Regions from separate parts of the Mesorhizobium sp. B2-5-7 genome, predicted to be linked through region 2. Evidence: riboswitches for the same ligand, from Rfam matches in the RefSeq annotation. Region 2 holds a riboswitch; the other holds the start of a gene.

Region 1 (10,465 bases), on a different contig from region 2:
TGGTCGCGCTGGCGATCGGCGCGGTGATGCCGGGCCGCGCGATAACCCAAGCAAGCGCCACTTCCGCCTGTTTGGCCGAATGCCTGGCCGACACCGCGTCCAGCGCCGCCAGGATGCGCATGCCACGCGCATTGAGGTAGTCTTTCACCCCGCCGCCGCGCTCGCTTTGGCCGAGATCGGCCTCGCTGCGGTACTTGCCGCTGAGAAAGCCCTTGGCCAGGCTGAAATAGGTGATGACGCCGATATCCTCCGCCACGCAGAGATCGCGCAGCGGGCCATCGAAGGAGGAGCGGTCATAGAGATTGTATTCCGGCTGCAGCACCTCGTAGCGCGGCAGGCCGCGCAGGCTTGCCACGTCAAGTGCCGCGCGCAACTGGCCGGCGTCGAGGTTGGAACAGCCGGCATAGCGGATCTTGCCCTTGGCGAGCAGTTTCTCATAGGCGCCGAGGGTTTCCTCATAGGGCGTGGTCGGATCCGGCCAGTGCGACAGGTAAAGGTCGATGAATTCGGTCTGCAGCCGCTTCAGCGATGCATCGACAGCCTTTTCGATATAGGCGGCCGACAGGTCCTTGTGGCCCTGCCCCATGTCCGAGCCGACCTTGGTGACCACCACGACCTTGTCGCGATTGCCACGATCCTTCATCCATTTGCCGATGATGGTTTCCGATTCACCGCCCTTGTTGCCGGGAACCCAGCGCGAATAGGCGTCGGCCGTGTCGATGGCATTGAGGCCAGCCCCGACAAAGCGATCGAGCAGATCGAAAGAAGTCTTCTCGTCGGCGGTCCAGCCGAAGACATTGCCACCCAGAACCAGCGGCGCGATGGAAAGGTCGGTGCGACCGAGACGGCGTTTCTGCAAGACGGATCTCCGTGATGATTGATTGGGACCGGACGGATGCCGCCCGCTGGCTGGGTTCGGAGCCTAACCTAGGTCTTGCCGCATCGAGGTCAAAGGCCTGGCCACCCTTTTCCGCGGAGCCAGCGCTTCACAAAGTCGCTATCCGGTGCGCCACATCCTCCAGCCAGTGGTCGCGAATCTCGAGCGCTTCCAGATGCTTCAGCGTGCTCAGCACATAATCCTCGTTGTCACCGGATCGGCCGACCGCGCCGCGCACCACGGCCGCCGCCTCCGCCGCGTCCAGCGCGCCCGCATATTGCTCATGCTTGCGGTCGACGACGTAGGCCACGGCTTCCACCGTGCCACCGCCGTCGAGGCGAACCTTGAGCGTCCGCTCGAGATAGACGCTGGTGACGAGTTCGCGCTCGCGCAGATAGGCAATGACCTCGTCGCGCAATTCGCCAGGGACGCGGTACGCAAGGCCGACGCAGGAGCCGCCATGGTCGAGGCCAAGCACCAGTCCGGGCCGCTGGCGCGTGCCGCGATGCACGAAGGAATAGACGCAGAGCGAGCGGCGATAGCCATGCAGGCGGGCGCGTCGTGTCTCGACATGAGCGAAACCCGGTCGCCAGATCAGCGAACCGTAGCCGAACACCCAAAAATCGCCCATATCACCGCGCCTGATTGCAAAAAGAATGGCAGCACCGCACCGGTAACCGGTGTTTTTTCCATCCGTCTCTGTCTACCTAGTGTTCGGAACCTGAGAATCCGTCCACACCATCCATGCGTTAATGAGAGCCAAAGCATGACGTCAAGTGACGAACGCCAACCGGGTAACCGTCGCCGCCTGTGGTGGCTTGCCGCGTTCATCCTCGTGCTGTTCGCCATTTACAGCGCCGGCTGGTTCTATCTGGCCAGCAGGGTCCGGTCCGAGGCCGAAAAGGCGGTTGCCACGCTCAACAAGAGCGGCATCGAGGCCGGCTGCGCCAATCTCCAGGTCGGTGGCTATCCACTGAGCTTCACGGTCTCCTGCGACAGTCTGGCGTATGAAGACGACGCCAAGAACATTGCCGCCTCGGCCGGCTCCTTCAACGCCGTCGCCCAGATCGTCCAGCCCTTGTCGCCTGTTGCCAATCTACGCGGTCCGCTCCGGACCTCGGTCCCCGGCATGATGCCACTCTGGATCGACTGGGACAATCTGCAGGCCAACGTCAAATTGTGGTACCCGCTGCCGCGGCGCGTAGCGCTGCAGGCCGAGGGCCTGTCCGGCCAGACCGACCCGGCCGACGACACCGATCCGGTGGAACTGTTCAGTGCCGGCAAGGCGTCAGGCCAATTGCAGCCCAACAACGGCGATCTCGACTATGTCGGCAGCTTTGGCGATCTCGAGATCGATGCCGACGCGATCGGCGGGCGGGTGTTGCCGGCGCTCGATGCCAGCGGCGACGTGACACTGAAGAACGGCGTGGCGCTGATCGGCACGCAGGTGAAAAGCCTGCGCGGCCAGCGGATCGAAATCCGCAACCTCGATCTGTCGTCCGGCACGGCGCGGGTCACCGTTTCCGGGCCGCTGTCGGTCGATGCCGAGGGTCTCGTCGACGCCGACCTGATGATCAGGATCAAGGATCCCAAGGCGGTGGCATCTATTCTTGCCGGCGCCATACCCGAGCAGAAGAATGCGATCGAGCAGGGTTTTGGCGCCCTGGCGCTGCTTGGCAGCGAACCGTCGATGCCGCTGAAAGTGGTCAAGGGCAAGGCTTCCCTCGGCTTCATTCCGCTGGGCAAGATCAAACCGGTCAATTAACGATGGAGAGGCCGGCAAAGCTGCTGAGCGTCGGCGCACTGACGCTTGACACCATTCTTCGTGTCGAATCGCTGCCCAGGCATCAGGGAAAATTCATCGCCTCGGACGGCATCCAGATCGCCTCGGGCATGGCCACGAGCGCGGCCTGCGCCGCGCATCGCCTGGGTGCCGAGGTGTCGCTATGGGCGAGCGCCGGCGACGATCCGGTCGGCGATCTGCTGATTGCCGGGATAGAGGCCGAGGGCGTCGATTGCAGCCATGTACGCCGCGTCAGCGGCGCCCGCTCGGCACTGGCCTCGATCCTGGTCGATGCGCATGGCGAGCGGATCATCGTGCCTTTCTACGACGCGCGCGCGCAGGCCGATCCCGAGGTTTTGCCGTTCACCGACATAACGGCATTCGACACCGTACTGGCCGACGTGCGCTGGCCGGGCGCCGCGGCGCTTGCCCTTAAGACGGCGCGGGCCGCCGGCCGCCCAGCCATACTCGATGCCGATACCGCGCCCCTGGCGGTGCTGGAACGATTATTGCCGCTCGCCTCGCACATCGTCGCCTCGGAGCCGGCGGTCCGCATCATATGCGGCCACGCGCTGGATCTGGAGACCGCCTGCATCGATTTGGCGTCCCGCACCGATGCGTTCGTCGCGGTCACCGGCGGCGCGGCGGGTACCTGGTGGTTCGACCGAAGCGCCGGATCATCCCGCCATGTCGAGGCACCGAGGGTCAAGGCGGTCGACACGCTGGCCGCCGGCGATGTCTTTCATGGCGCCTTTGCCGTCGGTCTGGCGGAAGCCATGGCGGTCGAGCACGCACTGCGCTTTGCCAGCGCGGCCGCCGCGCTCAAGTGCCTGCGCTTCGGCGGCCGGCTGGGCGCGCCGGATCGGGCGGAGACGCTCGCCATGATGGCAACCGCCTGGCCGGTTGAAATCACCTAGCTCTTTGCCGGATGCTCGACCGCCTGGCGGCCAAAATCGGGCGCGTCGATATCCTGGCCCGCCTCGATGATCGAGCGGCGCACGGCGCGGGTGCGGGTGAACAGGTCGAAGAGCTTGTCGCCGTCGCCCCAGCGGATGGCGCGCTGCAGGAACGCCAGGTCTTCCGAGAACCGCGCCAACATTTCCAGGATGGCATCCTTGTTGTGCAGGCACACGTCCCGCCACATGGTCGGATCGGAGGCAGCCAGACGCGTGAAATCGCGAAAACCGGAGGCGGAATATTTGATCACTTCCGTCTTGGTCACCGATTCCAGATCGTCGGCGGTGCCGACGATGTTGTAGGCGATGATGTGCGGCAGATGCGAGACGATGGCCAGCGTCATGTCGTGATGCTGCGGGTCCATCGTGTCGATGTTGGCGCCGCAGCGGCGCCAGAATTCCGACAGCCGTTCCAGCGCTTCCGGATCGGTGCCCGGCACCGGCGTGAAAATGCACCAGCGGTTGTCGAACAGGTCGGCAAACCCGGCATCCGGGCCGGATTTTTCGGTGCCCGCCAGCGGATGGCCAGGAATGAAATGGACGCCTTCAGGCACATGCGGCTGCATCTGCGCGATGACCGAGGCCTTGGTCGAGCCGACATCGGTGAGGATCGCCCCCTTTTTCAGCGCCGGCGCGATTTCCTCCGCTACAGCGCCGGATGAGCCGACCGGCACCGAGACAACGACCAGATCGGCATCACGCACCGCGTCCCCGGCATCGGTGGTGTAGGAATCGCCGAGACCCAGTTCCTCGGCTCGCTTGAGCGTTGCCGCACTGCGCGTCGAGATGGCGACATGGCGAGCCAAGCCCTCGCGTCGGATGACGCGGGCCAGAGACGAGCCGATCAGGCCGATGCCGACCAGCGCGATCTTTTCGAACATCGGTGATGCCATGGTGTTCCAGCTCTTCAGACGTTCTAGCTTTTCAGGAATGTGGTGAGCGCGGCGACAACGCCGCGATTGGCCTCTTCAGTGCCAACGGTCATGCGAAGCGCGTTGGGAAAGCCGTAACCTGAAACGCGCCGCAGAATATAGCCGCGCGCGCTCAGATAATCGTCAGCCGCCGCTGCGGAATGCTTCTGATCGTCGGGAAAATGAATGAGCAGGAAATTGCCGACGCTCGGCGTCACGCGCAGCCCAAGTCTAGTCATTTCGCCGCTCAGCCAGGTAAGCCAGGTCTCGTTATGCGCCACGCTACGCTCGACATGGGCACGGTCGCGGATCGCGGCGATGCCGGCCTCGATCGCTGTCGCATTGACGTTGAAGGGGCCGCGTACACGATTGATGGCGTCGACGATATGCAGGGGACCATACATCCAGCCGATGCGCGCGCCGCCGAGCCCGATCTTGGAGAAGGTGCGGGTCATCACCACGTTCTCGGCGCTGCCGGCCAGCTCGATGCCGGCTTCGTAATCGTTGCGGCGGACATATTCGGCGTAGGCCGCGTCGAGCACCAGCAGCACGTTTCCCGGCAGTCCGGCATGAAGGCGGCGCACCTCCTGGAACGGCACATAGGTGCCGGTCGGGTTGTTGGGATTGGCCAGGAACACGATTTTCGTGCGCGGCGTGACGGCCGCCAGCATCGCGTCGATGTCGGCGCGCTCGTCGGTCTCCTTGACCACGACCGGGGTGGCACCTGCCGACTGGATGTAGATCTTGTAGACCATGAAGGCGTGTTCGGTGAACATAGCCTCGTCGCCGGGCGCGAGATAGGTCTGCGCCAACAGGCCGAGGATCTCGTCCGACCCGTTGGAGCAGATGATGTTTTGCGCGTTGAGGCCATGCACCTCGGCGATAGCCTCGCGCAACCGCTTGGCGCTGCCGTCGGGATAGATGTCGAGTTTGCCGGCGACCTCGCGCGCGGCCTCGATCGCCTTCGGCGAAGGCCCAAGCGGATTCTCGTTCGACGACAGCTTGTAGACCTTGGCCACACCGGCGGCCGCCGAGCTTTTGCCGGGCACATAGGCCTCTATGTCCATGATGCCCGCGCGCGGAGTTGGACGTGCCTGATCCGGTGTCTGGTTCATATCTTGCAAAATCCGTCGAAAACGCCTCCATCCGGAGGCCGCTGCGGAAATACAAGCCATGGCACGCAATGTCGAGAGGTGGCAGTGGTGCCAGCCGCCGCCATTGACGGCGAGGCAGGCGGGTTCTAGAAAGACGATTGACAGTTCCGTGGTGATTTGGCCGGTCGGCTTGCAGCCACGTTAAACAATTCGCTAAAGGGCCGTTTGCGTGACGTAACCGGCTTTGCGAAGGCAATGCCGGTTTTTTGTTGTCCGCGACCGGCCGGACGGACGCATCGGCGGCGGAGATCGGCAGCGATTTCCACGAGCGCACGGTGCAGCAAGAGAGACGTGATGGCCGCTCTGCGTGCAGGAAAGACCAACAACGAGGCCGACCAACCGTCGAGCCCGGTGTTACGTTTCGGACCCGACAAGCCGCTCAAGCTCGACGCCGGCACGCTGCTGTCGCCGTTCCAGATCGCCTACCAGACCTATGGCACGCTGAACGATGCCCGCTCCAATGCCATCCTCGTCTGCCACGCGCTGACGGGCGACCAGCATGTCGCCAGCACCAATCCGGTAACCGGCAAGCCCGGTTGGTGGGAAGTGCTGATCGGACCGGGCAGGATCATCGATACCAGCCGTTTCTTCGTCATCTGCTCCAATGTCATCGGCGGCTGCCTGGGTTCCACCGGCCCGGCCTCGACCAACCCGGCCACCGGTAAACCCTATGGCCTCGACCTGCCGGTCATCACCATCCGCGACATGGTGCGCGCGCAGCAGATGCTGATCGACCATTTCGGCATCGAGAAACTGTTCTGCGTGCTCGGCGGCTCGATGGGCGGCATGCAGGTTCTGGAATGGGCGTCGAGCTATCCCGAGCGCGTGTTCTCGGCGCTGCCGATCGCCACCGGGGCGCGCCATTCGTCACAGAACATCGCCTTCCACGAAGTCGGGCGGCAGGCTGTGATGGCCGATCCGGACTGGCATGGCGGCAAATATTTCGAACACGGCAAGCGCCCGGAGAAAGGGCTGGCGGTGGCGCGCATGGCCGCCCACATCACCTATCTGTCGGAAGCCGCCCTGCACCGCAAATTCGGCCGCAATTTGCAGGACCGCGAAGCGCTGACCTTCGGCTTCGATGCCGACTTCCAGATCGAGAGCTATCTGCGCCACCAGGGCATGACCTTCGTCGACCGCTTCGATGCCAACTCCTATCTCTACATGACGCGGTCGATGGATTATTTCGACCTCGCCGCCGACCATGGCGGCCGGCTGGCCGACGCCTTCGCCGGCACGAAAACCCGCTTTTGCCTGGTGTCCTTCACATCGGACTGGCTGTTCCCGACCGAAGAGAGCCGCTCCATCGTCCACGCACTCAACGCCGCCGGCGCCTCGGTATCCTTCGTCGAGATCGAGACCGATCGCGGCCACGACGCCTTCCTGCTCGACGAGCCGGAACTGTTTGCCGCCATCAACGGCTTCATCGGCTCGGCCGCGCGCGCCAGGGGGCTCAGCGCATGACCCCGAAAAGTTGCAGACGTTTCGGATCAAGGTCATGCGCCAAACAGGACGGCGAAGCCATGACCCCGAAAAGTTGCAGACGTTTCGGACCAAGGCCATGCGCCGTCCACGAGGCGAAGCCATGAGCGTCAACGGCAGCCAACGCGTCGACCTCGAGGTCGTCGCCAACCTCATCCCGCCGCAATCGCGTGTGCTCGACGTCGGCTCGGGCGACGGCTCATTGCTCGAATTGCTGCAGGACACCAAGCAGGTCGACGGTCGCGGACTCGAGCTGTCGCAGCGTGGCGTCAACGAATGCGTGGCGCGCGGTCTCAGTGTCATCCAGGGCGACGCCGACACCGATCTCGAATTCTATCCCGACAAGGGCTTTGACTTCGTTGTCCTGTCGCAGACCCTGCAGGCCACCCGCAACCCGAAGCTGGTGCTCGACGAGCTGCTCAGGATCGGCAACCGGGCAATCGTGTCTTTCCCCAATTTCGGTCACTGGCGGGTGCGCCTGTCGCTGTTCGTCAAGGGCCGCATGCCTGTGACCAGCGACCTGCCCTATTCCTGGTACGACACGCCCAACATCCACTTCTGCACGATCCGAGACTTCGTCAATTTGTGCGAAGAGCTTGGCGCGACAGTGGAGAAGGCGACCGCGCTCGACGCCAACGGCCAGAAGATCGGCCTGTCGATGCCATGGTGGTTCTGGAATTTCTTTGGCCAACAAGCAGTGTTCCTGCTGAAGCGATAATGAAATGGGCGACGCCCGCAGGCGCGACTGCCAATCCTTGAGGGTGGCCGCGCGTCTTTCAGCGGGTGCGAAAGTGTTGCAGTTGAAGCGCCATGAGCTGGAATTCATCATGCCTGGTCGGTCGAACGACGGCACGACGGGGTGACATGGCAGGTTGTTTTTTGTAGCGTCGCACCGAATCCGATGAGGCCCATCCAGGGGGAAGTCCGATCCATTTAGCCATCCCGATGATCAAAGGACCTGGCGCGAAGGGTGTTTACGCGCTGGAGGCGGCCGACGTGATATGATCGGGAAGACCGAACAGGCTCCCCTCATCACGGTGATCACGCCCACTCACAACCGGCGCGAAACGGTGCTCCGCGCCGTCGAAAGCGTGCTTTCCCAGAGCATGCCGCGATTTGAACATATCGTCGTCGACGATGGTTCGACGGACGGGACCGAGGCGGCGCTCGCCCGCATCCATGACCCCCGGCTGATCTATGTCGGCGCGAAGTGGCGCGGCGCCAATGCCGCCAGGAATGCCGGCATCGAGCTAGCCCGGGCGCCCGTGGTGACTTTTCTTGATTCGGACGATCTCTTCCTGCCACACCGGCTCGAACGGACGCTGGCATGGTTCGACGACAATCCAGCGCTCGAAGTCCTGCTCTCCTCATATGTCTCGGTGAAGGGTGGCCGCGGCACCGCCTGCGTCAACCGCGGCGCTTTCCTGAACCCGCCAATGCTGGAGCGGGCGGTGGTTGCGCAGACGGCCTTCATAGCCGGATCGGCTATAACGGCCAGGCGCGAGGCTTTGCTGGCCATCGGCGGCTATGACAGCGACATTCCCCGGATGCAGGACCGCGAGCTTCTGCTGCGCTTCGCACAGCGCTTCGGCGCGCAATTATCGGAAGATATCGACTGGACGAAGCACAATTCGCAGAATTCGATTTCAGGCCGCAGGGACGGCTATGTCGAAGCCTACGCGATCCTGATGAGTAAGCATCCGCACATCGCTCGCTCCTACCCCCATGTCCCTCCCTTTATGATCACGCGGCAGATCATCGCCGATATTCTCCGGGGGCGAATACCACAGGCATTTGCGGGATACATGGCCAACCGCTCGTCTGACGCGCTTGGTTATTCATTGCCGGAACTGATCAACGGTTATCTCCACGGCCGCCGCTGGCGGCGCGACCTCTACGATGAAGTTCGTGGCAAGTTTGGAATTCCACCGGCCTGACCGGCGACAGCTCAGCGATCGAGCACGGCGCGTTGCAGGGCGCATTCCTTCTCGTCCGGCAGCGAGATGGAGACCGCCAGGGCCTTGGCGGCCAGGCAACGGGCCGCAACGGGGGAAAAACTGCTACTTCCTGTGGTGGAGGCTTGCCGCGGCTGGCGGCGGCTCGATGGCACCCGCCCTGACGTGGGCAGGTTTCAGCGCGGGCGCGTCGGAATCCTTAACGATCGTCAGGGAACGCGGGAAGAACTGATTGTTGTGCTGGCCGCGCCCGATGTTGATGATCGCGGCGCCGGGCAGGCGCTTCTCCAGCAGCGACAGCACGCGCCGCAGCGAGGGTCCGTCGAACGCATCCATGGCTTCGTCGATGATCACCCATTTTGGCTGTCGCAAGGCGAGCCTGGCCACGCCCAGCAATCGCTGTTCGTCATCGCCCAACTCATGGTCCCAGCGTCCGACGCGGTCGAGCGACGACGACAGCCGTCCAAGACCGACCTCGGCAAGCACCGCTGAAATGTCTGCGTCGTTCGCCGGCGCATGCCCGTTCGGGTGATTGAGGACCTCGCGCAGCGTGCCGGCCGGCAAATAGGGCACACGCGGCACGAAGATGATGGTTTCCCCCGCCGGCAGGCCGATCCGCCCGCTGCCCCACGGCCACAGCCCGGCAATGGCGCGGAAGAACAGCGTCTTGCCGGCGCCCGGTTCACCGGTGATCATGACGCGCTCGCCGGCATGGATTTCGACATGCTGGTCGGCGAGCTTGGTGCATCCGTCCGGCGATGCCACCTGAAGCTTCTCGAACGTCAGGTTGCCATTGGCGTTGTCGGCGAATTCGATGCGCTTCTCCTTGTCGTGCAGCACATCGGTTTCATCGAGCGCGATGCGGAAGTCGGCGACACGCATCAGCGTGGCGCGCCAGTCGGCAATGCTGCCGATGTTGTTGATGAACCAACGCAGGGAGGAGTGGACCTGGTTGAAGGCCCCGACCGCCATCATCAGCCCGCCAAAGCTGATATCCCCCGAGAAATAGACCGGCGAGGCGACCAGGATCGGCGCCACGACCGTGATCCAGCCATAGGTATCGGTTACCCAGGACAGATTGATCTGGGCGGTGTAGATGCGCCGCATGGCGCCCAGCACCGTGCCGAGGTCGAGTTGCAGCCGTCGCTTGGCGTCATCCTCCCCACGGTACAGCGCGATGGCATCGACATTCTCGTTGACGCGCACCATCGAGGAGCGCAGTTCCGCTTCGCGCGTATAGCGGTCGCTGTTGAGGCTGATGAGCGGCCGCCCGACCAGCCAGCTCAGCCACGAGGCGGTACCGGCATAGAGGAACGCGGCCCAAACCATGTAGCCCGGTATCGCCAG
Region 2 (10,465 bases):
TTTGAAGAAAGTCGGGCTCAAGGAAGACCCCAAGACGCTGATCACCCATATCGGCGTCGGCAAGCAGCAGCTGGTCGAGATCGCCAAGGCGCTCAGCAAGGAAGTGAAGCTGCTGATCCTCGACGAGCCGACAGCATCGCTCAGCGAGAAGGACAGCCAGGCGCTGCTCGATCTATTGCTCGAGTTCAAGCGGCAGGGCATGACCTCGATCCTGATCTCCCACAAGCTCAACGAGGTGAACCGCGTCGCCGACAAGGTGACGGTGATCCGCGACGGGCGCACGATCGAGACATTGCCGAGGAAGGACATCAGCGAGGACCGCATCATCACCTCGATGGTCGGCCGATCCCTCGACGATCGCTACCCGCCGCGCGAACCTAGCATCGGCGACGTCATTTTCGAGGTCAAGGACTGGTCCGTCTACCACCCGATCCATGCCGAACGGCAAGTGATCAAGAGCATCGACCTCAAGGTGCGCAAGGGCGAAGTTGTCGGCATAGCGGGACTGATGGGCGCCGGTCGCACCGAATTCGCCATGAGCCTGTTCGGCCGCTCCTATGGCCGGCGCATCAGCGGCGAGGTGCTGCTCAACGGCAAGCCCGTGGACCTTTCCACAGTGGGCAAGGCCGTGCAGAACGGCATCGCCTATGTCACCGAGGACCGCAAGACCTATGGGCTGAACCTCATCGACCATATCAAGCACAATGTGACGCTGGCCAACCTCGGCGGCGTTTCCAGTGGCGGCGTGATCGACGATATGCGCGAAATGAGCGTCGCCAACGACTATCGCAAGAAGACCAATATCCGCGCCTCCAGCGTCTATCAGCTGACCGGCAACCTCTCGGGCGGCAACCAGCAGAAGGTGGTGCTGTCGAAATGGCTGTTCGCCGACCCGGAAGTCCTGATCCTCGATGAGCCGACGCGCGGCATCGACGTCGGCGCCAAGTACGAAATCTATACAATCATCGCTCGCCTTGCCGCCGAGGGCAAAGCGATCATCGTCATCTCGTCTGAAATGCCGGAATTGCTCGGCATCACCGACAGAATCTATGTCATGAACGAAGGACGCATCGTCGGCGAGATGGCGGCAAGCGACGCCAGCCAGGAAAAAATCATGCGCGCCATTGTTCGCGGAGAAGGAAAAGCATCATGAGCACAGACAGCGCTCCCGCACCTCAAAGCGGCACCGCCGAGGACGTCAAGCAGGGTCCTCGCGTCGCCGTCTCGGCGCTGACGACGAACCTGCGCGAATACGGCCTGATCATCGCGCTGATCGTCATCATGCTGTTCTTCCAGTACACGACGTCGGGAACGCTGTTCAAACCGGTCAACCTCAGCAACCTGGTGCAGCAGAACTCGTTCATCATCGTGATGGCGCTCGGCATGCTGCTGGTCATCGTCGCCGGCTACATCGATCTCAGCGTAGGATCGGTCGCCGGCTTCATCGGCGCGCTTGCCGCCATGATGATGGTCATCTGGCCGCTCGGCATATTCAGCAATCCGCTCGTTGTCTCGATCGTCTGCCTCATCGTCGGCGGGTTGATCGGTGGCGCGCAAGGATACTGGATCGCCTATCACCGCATACCAAGCTTCATCGTGACGCTCGCCGGCATGCTGATCTTCCGCGGCATCTGCCAGGCGCTGCTTGGCGGCGGCTCCTCGGTCGGCCCGCTTCCCGACAGTTTCAAGGCGCTGAGTTCCGGTTTCATCCCCGATGTGATCGGCCCGCTGACCCTGATCCCGCCGACGGTGAACGCGGCCGGCAAGACCGTTTTGGGCAGTGGCCTGACGCTTCACATGACGACAGTCGTGCTGGGCCTGATCGCGGTGCTCGCCTACGCCTATTTCGGCTTCAGGACGCGACGCAAGCGCGAACTCCACGGTTATGAGGCCGAGCCTTTCACCCTGTTCGTCATCAAGACCCTGGTCGGCAGCGCGCTGGCGCTCTTCCTGGTCTTCCAGTTCGCGACCTATCGGGGCCTGCCGATCGTGCTGCTGGTGATGGGCGTGCTGATCTCGCTGTTCGTCTTCGTCACCAAGCGCATGACCATCGGCCGCCGCATCTACGCCATGGGAGGCAACGCCAAGGCGGCGCAACTGTCGGGCATCAACACCGAAAGGCTGACGCTCTGGGTGTTCGTCAATATGGGCGTTCTGTCGGCGCTCGGCGGGCTGATCATCGCCGCACGTCTCGGCCAGGCCGTGCCGGCGGCCGGCCTCGGCAGCGAGCTCGACGTGATCGCGGCCGTCTTCATCGGCGGCGCCTCGGCGATGGGCGGCGTCGGCCAAGTCATCGGCGCGGTGGTCGGCGGCTTCATCATGGGCGTGATGAACAACGGCATGTCGATCATGGGCGTCAATGTCGACTGGCAGCAGGTGGTCAAGGGCCTGGTGCTGCTCGGGGCCGTGATCTTCGACGTCTACAACAAGAACAAGGCTTGAGGGCCGGGGGCGAGGACTAGGAGGCATACGGGTTCTAGATCGCGAAGCTGCCGGCAGCCCGTCGGCACCAAGAAGTCCGGGGAAGGACCAGGCTCGCGAACGCAATCCGGACGAAGCGTTTCAACCGTGGCGCGTTTCCGCGCCGCGCCGGTCAGGGTTTGCCCATTGGCAGCCGGATACAGATAAATGAGAGAGGACTGATCATGCTGATCTCGCAGATTCTCGACGACGCCGAGACGATCCGTGTCGTTGCCCGCAGCGGCGGGAAGACCCGGATCATCAACGGTGCGCGCAGCGTCTATTCGCTGGCGATGGAGGCCGCCCGCACCGGCGTCGGCCTGGCCGCCCTGATCGAACGCAAGGGGCTTGGCGAGACGATCGATCTCGACGCCGCCTACAAAAGGGGGCGCCTGCTGTCGCCGATCAATCACCCCGACCCAGCGCATCTGCACCTGACCGGCACCGGGCTGACGCATCTGGGGTCGGCCGCGACGCGCGATTCCATGCACAAGAAGCTCAGCACCGACGGCGAGGAGCAACTCACCGATTCCATGAAGATGTTCCGCATGGGACTGGAAGGCGGCAAGCCTGCGAAAGGCCAGGTCGGCGTGCAGCCGGAATGGTTCTACAAGGGCAACGGCACCATGGCGGTCGCGCCTGGCGCGGCGCTCATGTCACCGGCCTTTGCCAAGGATGCCGGCGAGGAACCCGAGGTCGCCGGAATCTATGTCATCGGCGACGACGGCGCGCCATTCCGCGTCGGTTTCACCTTGTCGAACGAATTCTCGGACCATGTGACCGAGCGCGTCAACTATCTCTTCCTCGCCCATTCCAAGCTGCGCAATGCCTCCTTCGGCCCGGAGATCCTGATCGGAGACCTGCCTTCGGACATCCGCGGCACGTCGCGCATCCTGCGCGACGGCAAGGCATTGTGGGAAAAGCCCTTCCTGTCGGGTGAAACGAACATGTCCCACACCATCGCCAATCTCGAACACCACCACTTCAAATATTCGGCCTTCCGCCAGCCTGGCGACGTGCATGTGCATATGTTCGGCACCGCGACGCTATCCTTCGCCGACGGCATCAAGACGGAAGCCGGCGACGTGTTCGAGATCGAGGCCGGGGATTTCGGACTGCCGCTGCGCAACCCGCTCGAGATCGAAAAGCCGGTGAAGGTGTCGGTGAAGGCGCTTTGAAGCCATGAGCGCGTGATTCCCCTCTCGTGGGGAATGGCTGGCAAGCCAGAGCGGGGCGCTGTCCCGCCGATCTAGCAATAGGTTTCCGTCACGTCCCTGCCGGGCATCTCTCCCACAAGAGCGAGGTCGGCAGCTTCAACCTTAGCGCACGGCGCGGAAATGCTTCGACAGCTTCAGGCCCTGCGCCTGGTAGTTCGAGCCGAGATCGGTGCCGTAGAGCGCCTGCGGTCGCTTCAGCATATGCTCGTAGACCAGCCGGCCGACGATCTGGCCGTGGTCGAGGATGAACGGCACTTCGTGGCTGCGCACTTCGAGCACCGCCCGGCTGCCGGTGCCGCCGGCCGCCGAATGGCCGAAACCCGGATCGAAAAAGCCGGCATAATGGACACGAAACTCGCCGACCAGCGGATCGAACGGCGTCATCTCGGCGGCGTAGAGCGGCGGCACATGCACCGCCTCCTGGCTGACGAGGATGTAGAATTCGTCGGGATCGAGCACCAGTTCGCCGGCGCGGCTCTTGTGGATCGGCTCCCAGAAGTCGAGGACATCCTGCGCGGCGCGCTTGTCGACATCGACGAGGCCGGTGTGGTGCTTGCCGCGATAGCCGACCAACCCATCCTTGTCGCCATTGAGGTCGATCGACAGCGCGATGCCGCCGCCGGAAATGTTCGGCGGCTCCGTGGCGACCAGCATCTCGGCACGATGCAGCTCATGCAACTCGGCTTCCGAGAGCAGCGCGTTGCCGGTGCGAAAGCGGATTTGAGACAGGCGCGAACCCGTGCGCGCGATGATCGGAAAGGTGCGCGGGCTGACCTCGAGATAGAGCGGACCGTTGTAGCCGGCGGCGATCTTATCGAACTCGTGGCCCCGATCGGTCATGACGCGGGTGAAGATGTCGAGCCGCCCGGTCGAGCTCTTCGGATTGGCCGAGGCCGAAATGTCAGCCGGCAGGGCCAGACTTTCGAGCAGCGGCACAATATAGACGCAGCCGGTTTCGAGGACCGCGCCTTCGGTCAGACTGATCTCGTGCAGTTGCAGCCGATCGAGCTTTTCCGACACCTTGTGGTTGGGACCGGGCAGGAACGAGGCGCGAACCCGCCAGGCCCTTTCGCCCAATCTGAGATCAAGGCTTGCCGGCTGGATCTGGTCGGCATCGAGCGCGCGCGGCGACTTCAGCGCGCCGGACCGGAACAGCGCCGAAATGTCCTGATCGGGAAGAATGCCTGTCTGCCGCAAAGTCTGGCTCCGCCCCAAGACTGGTCTCTTTCGTTGCAGGTTCTTGTTTGTTGCAGGATCTTGCCGCAAAACCGCCGGGCACTTCTGCGGAACCTGCCTTGGTACAAACGTCTTAATGAAGCCGGCAATTGACGCAAGCGTGGCGCGGGTCTAAAGGGTCGTTATCCCGTGGTGATTTGGCCGGTCGGCTTGCAGCCACGTTAAACAAGTCGCTAAAGGACCGTCGGGCCGCAAGGCCGTATGGACCGGTTGCGACTTTCGCGGCCGGTTTTTTTGTGTCTGGAACAAAGCTATGAGCACCAAGAAGCGCAACTGGAAACCTCAGACGGCACTCGTGCATGGCGGAACCCTGCGTTCCGGCTTCGGCGAAACCTCCGAGGCGATGTACCTGACCCAGGGTTATGTCTATCAGACGGCGCAGGCCGCCGAGGCCCGCTTCAAGGGCGAAGAGCCTGGTTTCATCTATTCGCGCTACGCCAACCCGACCGTCGACATGTTCGAAAAGCGCATGTGCGCGCTTGAAGGCGCCGAAGACGCGCGCGCCACGGCGTCGGGCATGGCGGCGGTGACGGCTGCCCTTCTGTGCAGCGTCAAGGCCGGCGACCACATCGTGGCCGCGCGCGCGCTGTTCGGCTCCTGCCGCTGGGTGGTCGAGACGCTGGCGCCGCGCTATGGCATCGAGGCGACCTTGGTCGACGGCACCGAGATCGCCAATTGGGAAAAGGCGGTCAGGCCGAACACCAAGCTGTTCTTCCTGGAAAGTCCGACCAACCCGACGCTCGAGGTCGTCGACATCGCCGCCGTCGCCTCGCTTGCTAATTCGATCGGCGCGCGGCTGGTCGTCGACAATGTTTTTGCCACGCCGCTGCAACAGAAGCCGTTGCAGCTTGGTGCGCACATCGTCGTCTACTCGGCCACCAAGCACATTGACGGCCAGGGCCGCTGCCTGGGCGGCGTCATCCTGTCGGACAAGAAGTGGATTGACGAGAACCTGCACGACTATTTCCGCCACACCGGTCCCAGCCTGTCGCCGTTCAACGCCTGGACGCTGCTGAAGGGCCTGGAAACCTTGCCGCTGCGCGTGCGCCAGCAGACCGAGAGCGCCGGCAGGATCGCCGACTTCCTGGCCGGGCAGCCGCAGATCGCCCGCGTCATCTATCCCGGCCGCGCCGACCACCCGCAGGCCGATATCGTCAAGAAGCAGATGTCGGGTGGCTCGACGCTGATCTGCCTCGACGTCAAGGGCGGCAAGCCGGCGGCCTTCGCCCTGCAGAACGCCCTCGACATCGTGCTGATCTCGAACAATCTGGGCGATGCCAAGAGCCTGATCACCCATCCGGCGACGACCACCCACAAGAACCTCAGCGATGAGGCCCGCGCCGAACTCGGCATCGGGCCCGGTACGCTCAGGCTGTCGGTCGGCCTGGAGGATACGGACGATCTGCTGGAAGATATCGCGCAAGCCTTGAAGGCCACCAAATAGGTTTCGTCCAGGCAGCGTCGTCAGCAGCGATCAGGCGCTCGACGGCGTCTCCTCCAGTTCCGCCGTCTTGGTGCGGATGGTCATGGCGTTGCCGCGCCAGTCGACGGCGCCGCCGAGCCAGCCGCGCGCCCAGATGGCCGGGAGCATGACGTCCCGCGCGACCGTCGCCGTGATCATGCGCGTCGAGACGTGCCAACCCTTGGCCAAGGCCAGAGCGCATTCCGGAAGATAGAATGCCGTCAGCACGGCAATCGCGGTTGCCCAGAGGCTGACGCCGGCGCTCGCCGCGGCAATCAGCGCAAGAGCCAGCGGGACTGCCGCACCAGTCAGGATCTCGGGTGCGAAGAACAGCGGGAAGGTGACGCGGCGCAGGCGCGCCCAGCGGGCCTGGCGCGACCAGATTTCGCCAAACGTGCGCTGGCCGAGGGGCTGCTCGAAGGGCGCCGTAACGAGGTTGACACGCAGGCCGAGGCCGTTCACCAGCTTGGTTGCGGCGGCGTCCTCGGCGATCTCGGCGGCCAGCGCGCGTATGCCGCCATTGGCGTCCAGCATCGGCTTGTTCCACAGCATGCTCTTGCCCTGGGCGAAGCCGAGGCCGAGCGCCGCACCGGCATACTGCCAGCGGGCCTGCAATGTGTTGAGGAAGGCGCATTCGACGTCGGCCCAGAAACCATCTGGCCTGGAGCCGATCGGCGTCGAGCAGACAAGGCCGGTACCGTGCTGCCACGCCGCCATCATGTGCTCGACATAGTCCCGAGGCATCAGAACGTTGGAATCGGCAAGAATGACCCAGTCGTGGCGCGCCGCTTCCCAGCCTTTGACGCAATTGTTGAGCTTTGGATTGGCACTGACACGATCGTCGCCGATCAACAGCCGGGCCGGCACCTGCGGAAACCGGGCAATCGCCCTGTTTATCAGTTTCACCACCGGGTCGTCGGCATGGGCGACGCAGAAGATCAGTTCGTAGCGCGGCCAGTCGAGCGCGAAGGCGCGTTCCAGCGTCTCATGTGTGAATGGCTCGACGCCGCGCGACGGGACGACAATCGACACCGCCGGCGATCTGCCCGCCGGCGGGGCAATCGTGGTGCGCCGTTTCAGCTGTGAAGCGGCAAGCAGGATGCTGGCAGCGTTTGAGAGGATGAGTGCGGTCGAAAGCGAGGCGGATATGAGAGTGAGTTCCATCGAGATCTGGTCACTCCGGAAGTCGGCCCGCGTCGCGGCCGTTTTCAACAGTTCGACAGAGGGCCGAGTCGCCCGGTTCGCGCACACCACCATTGTCGTGTGTCACTTAAATGACATTCTTTGCCGGCACCTGCGTTTCAATCCCAGGCGCGACAAGACGCGCACGTTGACCTGCTCACCGCGAGCGTCGAAAGTCGTCGGATTGTTTTGGAGCCGCTCATGTACCGCGCCGTGACGCGCAACATCGAAGTGCAGGTCAGGCCGTTCTATATGGAGGATCGTTCAGATCCCCAGGAGAACCGCTACGTCTGGGGCTATCAGATAACGATCGACAACCAGTCTGACGAGTTCGTGCAGCTTCTGTCGCGCTATTGGCACATCACCGATGGTGCCGGCCGGGTCGAGGAGGTCCGCGGGCCGGGCGTTGTCGGCGACCAGCCGGAACTCAATCCCGGCGACAGCTATCAGTACACGTCCGGCTGCCCGCTCTCGACACCCTCCGGGATCATGGTCGGACGCTACACGATGCGCAACAAGCGCGGCGAGACGTTCGACATCGCCATCCCGGCCTTCTCGCTCGATCTGCCGGGGACAAGGCGCACGGTGAACTGAGGGCCGACGGTCGCGTCGCCCCTCATCCGCCCTTCGGGCACCTTCTCCCCGCAGAACGGAGAGAAGGAAAGGCTTTACTGAGCCGCAAACTCGGCTGGATCGAAGTCGTACTGCGTCGAGCAGAATTCGCAGGCGACATGGATGCCGCCATCCTCGGTGCTGTCCTTGATCTCCTGCGCTGAGAAGCCTTCGAGGATGCCACGGATCTTGTCGCGGGAGCATGAGCACTGGTCGGCCACGGGAACGCCGCCGAAGACGCGCACGCCATGCTCATGGAACAGACGATAGAGCAGCCGCTCGGCGCCGATGGTCGGGTCGATCAATTCGGTCGGCTCGATGGTGCCGAGCAAGGCCAGGAGTTCCTGCCAGGAATTATCGGCCGGATCGTGGACTCCCTCGCGCGGATCGCCGTCCCCACCCGGCAGGTCCGGAATGCGCATGCGCTCGGGCGATTGCGGCAGGAACTGCGCCAGGATGCCGCCGGCGCGCCATTGCTCGCGCGCGCCGCCGATCCCGGGCGTCAGCAGCTTGGCGACCGAGAGCCTGATATCGGTCGGGATCTGTTCCGACTGACGGAAATAGGTGCGCGCCGCGTCTTCCAGCGTTTCGCCGTCGAGCTGGACGATGCCTTGGTAGCGCTGAGTATGGGCGCCCTGGTCGATGGTCAGCGCCAGCACGCCGCTGCCAAGCAGCGTCTGCTGGGACGTCTCGCCTGCCGCGACCAGTGCTTCGAGCCGATCCGCATCGAAGCGTGCATAGGCACGCAGTGCCGAGGGCGTGGAGAAGTCCGCGACCAGCATGTCGACAGGCCCGTCGGTGCGGGTCTGCAGGATGAACTTGCCTTCGAATTTGAGCGAGGTGCCGAGCAGAACGGTCAGCACACAGGCTTCCGCCAGCAGGCGGGCGACCGGCTCGGGATAATCGTGGCGGCCAAGGATGGCGTCGAGCATCGGCCCAAGCTGGACCGTGCGGCCGCGCACGTCGAGCGGACCGACCTCGAAGGGAACGACGTGATCGTCGCCGGCGTAGCCGAACTCGCCGAGTTTGGGGTGATGTTCAGTCACTTGATGGCTTTCCAACATGACAAAGCTCCAGGGCGCGGCCATGCGGCCCTGGTGGGCACATGCGTCCAAACGCGCTTGATTTGCGTGATGCGGCGCAGATAGGCATCGCGCCGCCGCAGATCAAGCGCCTGGGCATTTCAGGCGCCTGGGCATTTCGGGCGTCCAAGACACTTCAAGCCCCAAGACACTTCAAGCACCGAGGCACCAGGCAAGCACTGCCTTCTGGGCATGGAGCCGGTTCTCGGCCTCGTCGAAGACCACCGAATGCGGCCCGTCGATGACCTCGTCGGTCACTTCCTCGCCGCGATGGGCCGGCAGGCAGTGCATGAACAATGCATCCGGCTTGGCCTTGGCCATCAGCGCCGCGTTGACCTGATAGGGCGAGAAGACATTGTGCCCGCGAGCACGGTGTTCCTGTCCCATCGATACCCAGCAATCGGTGACGATGCAGTCGGCCTGGTCGACGGCTTCCTCGGGCGAGCGGGTGAAATGCAGCTTGCCGCCATGCGCCTTGGACCAGTCGATATGCTTCTGCGCCGGTTCGCTGCCTTCGGGCACGGCGACGTTGAGATTGAATCGGAACCGTGCCGAGGCCTCGAGCAGCGAGTGCAGCACATTGTTGCCGTCGCCGGTCCAGGCAATCGTCTTGCCGGCCACCGGACCGCGGTGCTCCTCGAAAGTCATGATGTCGGCCATCAGCTGGCAAGGGTGGGTGTCGTCGGTCAGCCCGTTGATCACCGGAACGGTAGCATTCTCGGTCAGCTCCAGCAGCCGCTCATGCGAGGTGGTGCGGATCATGATCGCATCGACGTAGCGGGACAGCACCTTGGCGGTGTCGGCGATCGTCTCGGAGCGGCCGAGCTGCATCTCGGTGCCGGTCAGCATGATGGTCTCGCCGCCGAGCTGGCGCATGCCGACGTCAAAAGAAACGCGCGTGCGCGTCGACGGCTTGTCGAAGATCATGGCCAGCACCTTGCCTTCGAGCGGCTTGCTCCGCTCGCCGGCCTTGAGACGCGCCTTTCGCGTCACCGCATCATCCAGCATGAAGCGCAAATCGCCTTCGGAAACGGTGGAAAGATCGGTGAAATGGCGAACTGACATCAGGAATGGTTCCGGATTACTTCGCGGCGGCGGAGGCGATCGCCTCCGACAGGCCCTTGGCGCCGGCGCGGATGCGGTTGAGCGCTTCGTGAATCTCGGCGTCGGTGACGGTGAGCGGTGGCAGCAGGCGAATGACGTTGTCGCCGGCC

The links. Region 2 has a riboswitch for S-adenosylmethionine ahead of FJ543_RS26980 (O-succinylhomoserine sulfhydrylase). Riboswitches for the same ligand answer to the same signal wherever they lie in the genome.
Region 1: linked by a shared signal. The riboswitch ahead of FJ543_RS10335 (homoserine O-acetyltransferase) and the one ahead of FJ543_RS26980 (O-succinylhomoserine sulfhydrylase) in region 2 are both predicted to bind S-adenosylmethionine.

Annotation. Positions count from the first base shown of each region.
Region 1 covers NZ_VFUO01000002.1:588,554-599,018, reverse strand. Annotated here, with positions in the region: gene FJ543_RS10365 (aldo/keto reductase) at 1-859, opposite strand, end outside; gene FJ543_RS10360 (gamma-glutamylcyclotransferase) at 987-1,508, opposite strand; gene FJ543_RS10355 (DUF2125 domain-containing protein) at 1,644-2,642, shown strand; gene FJ543_RS10350 (sugar kinase) at 2,645-3,577, shown strand; gene FJ543_RS10345 (prephenate/arogenate dehydrogenase family protein) at 3,574-4,509, opposite strand; gene hisC (histidinol-phosphate transaminase) at 4,533-5,642, opposite strand; SAM riboswitch at 5,781-5,858, shown strand; gene FJ543_RS10335 (homoserine O-acetyltransferase) at 5,976-7,145, shown strand; gene metW (methionine biosynthesis protein MetW) at 7,267-7,881, shown strand; gene FJ543_RS10325 (glycosyltransferase family A protein) at 8,165-9,100, shown strand; gene FJ543_RS10320 (ABC transporter ATP-binding protein/permease) at 9,224-10,465, opposite strand, start outside.
Region 2 covers NZ_VFUO01000007.1:172,709-183,173, forward strand. Annotated here, with positions in the region: gene mmsA (multiple monosaccharide ABC transporter ATP-binding protein) at 1-1,153, shown strand, start outside; gene mmsB (multiple monosaccharide ABC transporter permease) at 1,150-2,442, shown strand; gene araD1 (AraD1 family protein) at 2,646-3,638, shown strand; gene FJ543_RS26975 (2'-deoxycytidine 5'-triphosphate deaminase) at 3,780-4,874, opposite strand; SAM riboswitch at 5,033-5,110, shown strand; gene FJ543_RS26980 (O-succinylhomoserine sulfhydrylase) at 5,167-6,357, shown strand; gene FJ543_RS26985 (ceramide glucosyltransferase) at 6,388-7,539, opposite strand; gene apaG (Co2+/Mg2+ efflux protein ApaG) at 7,759-8,151, shown strand; gene FJ543_RS26995 (Hsp33 family molecular chaperone) at 8,226-9,257, opposite strand; gene argF (ornithine carbamoyltransferase) at 9,405-10,316, opposite strand; gene FJ543_RS27005 (aspartate aminotransferase family protein) at 10,333-10,465, opposite strand, start outside.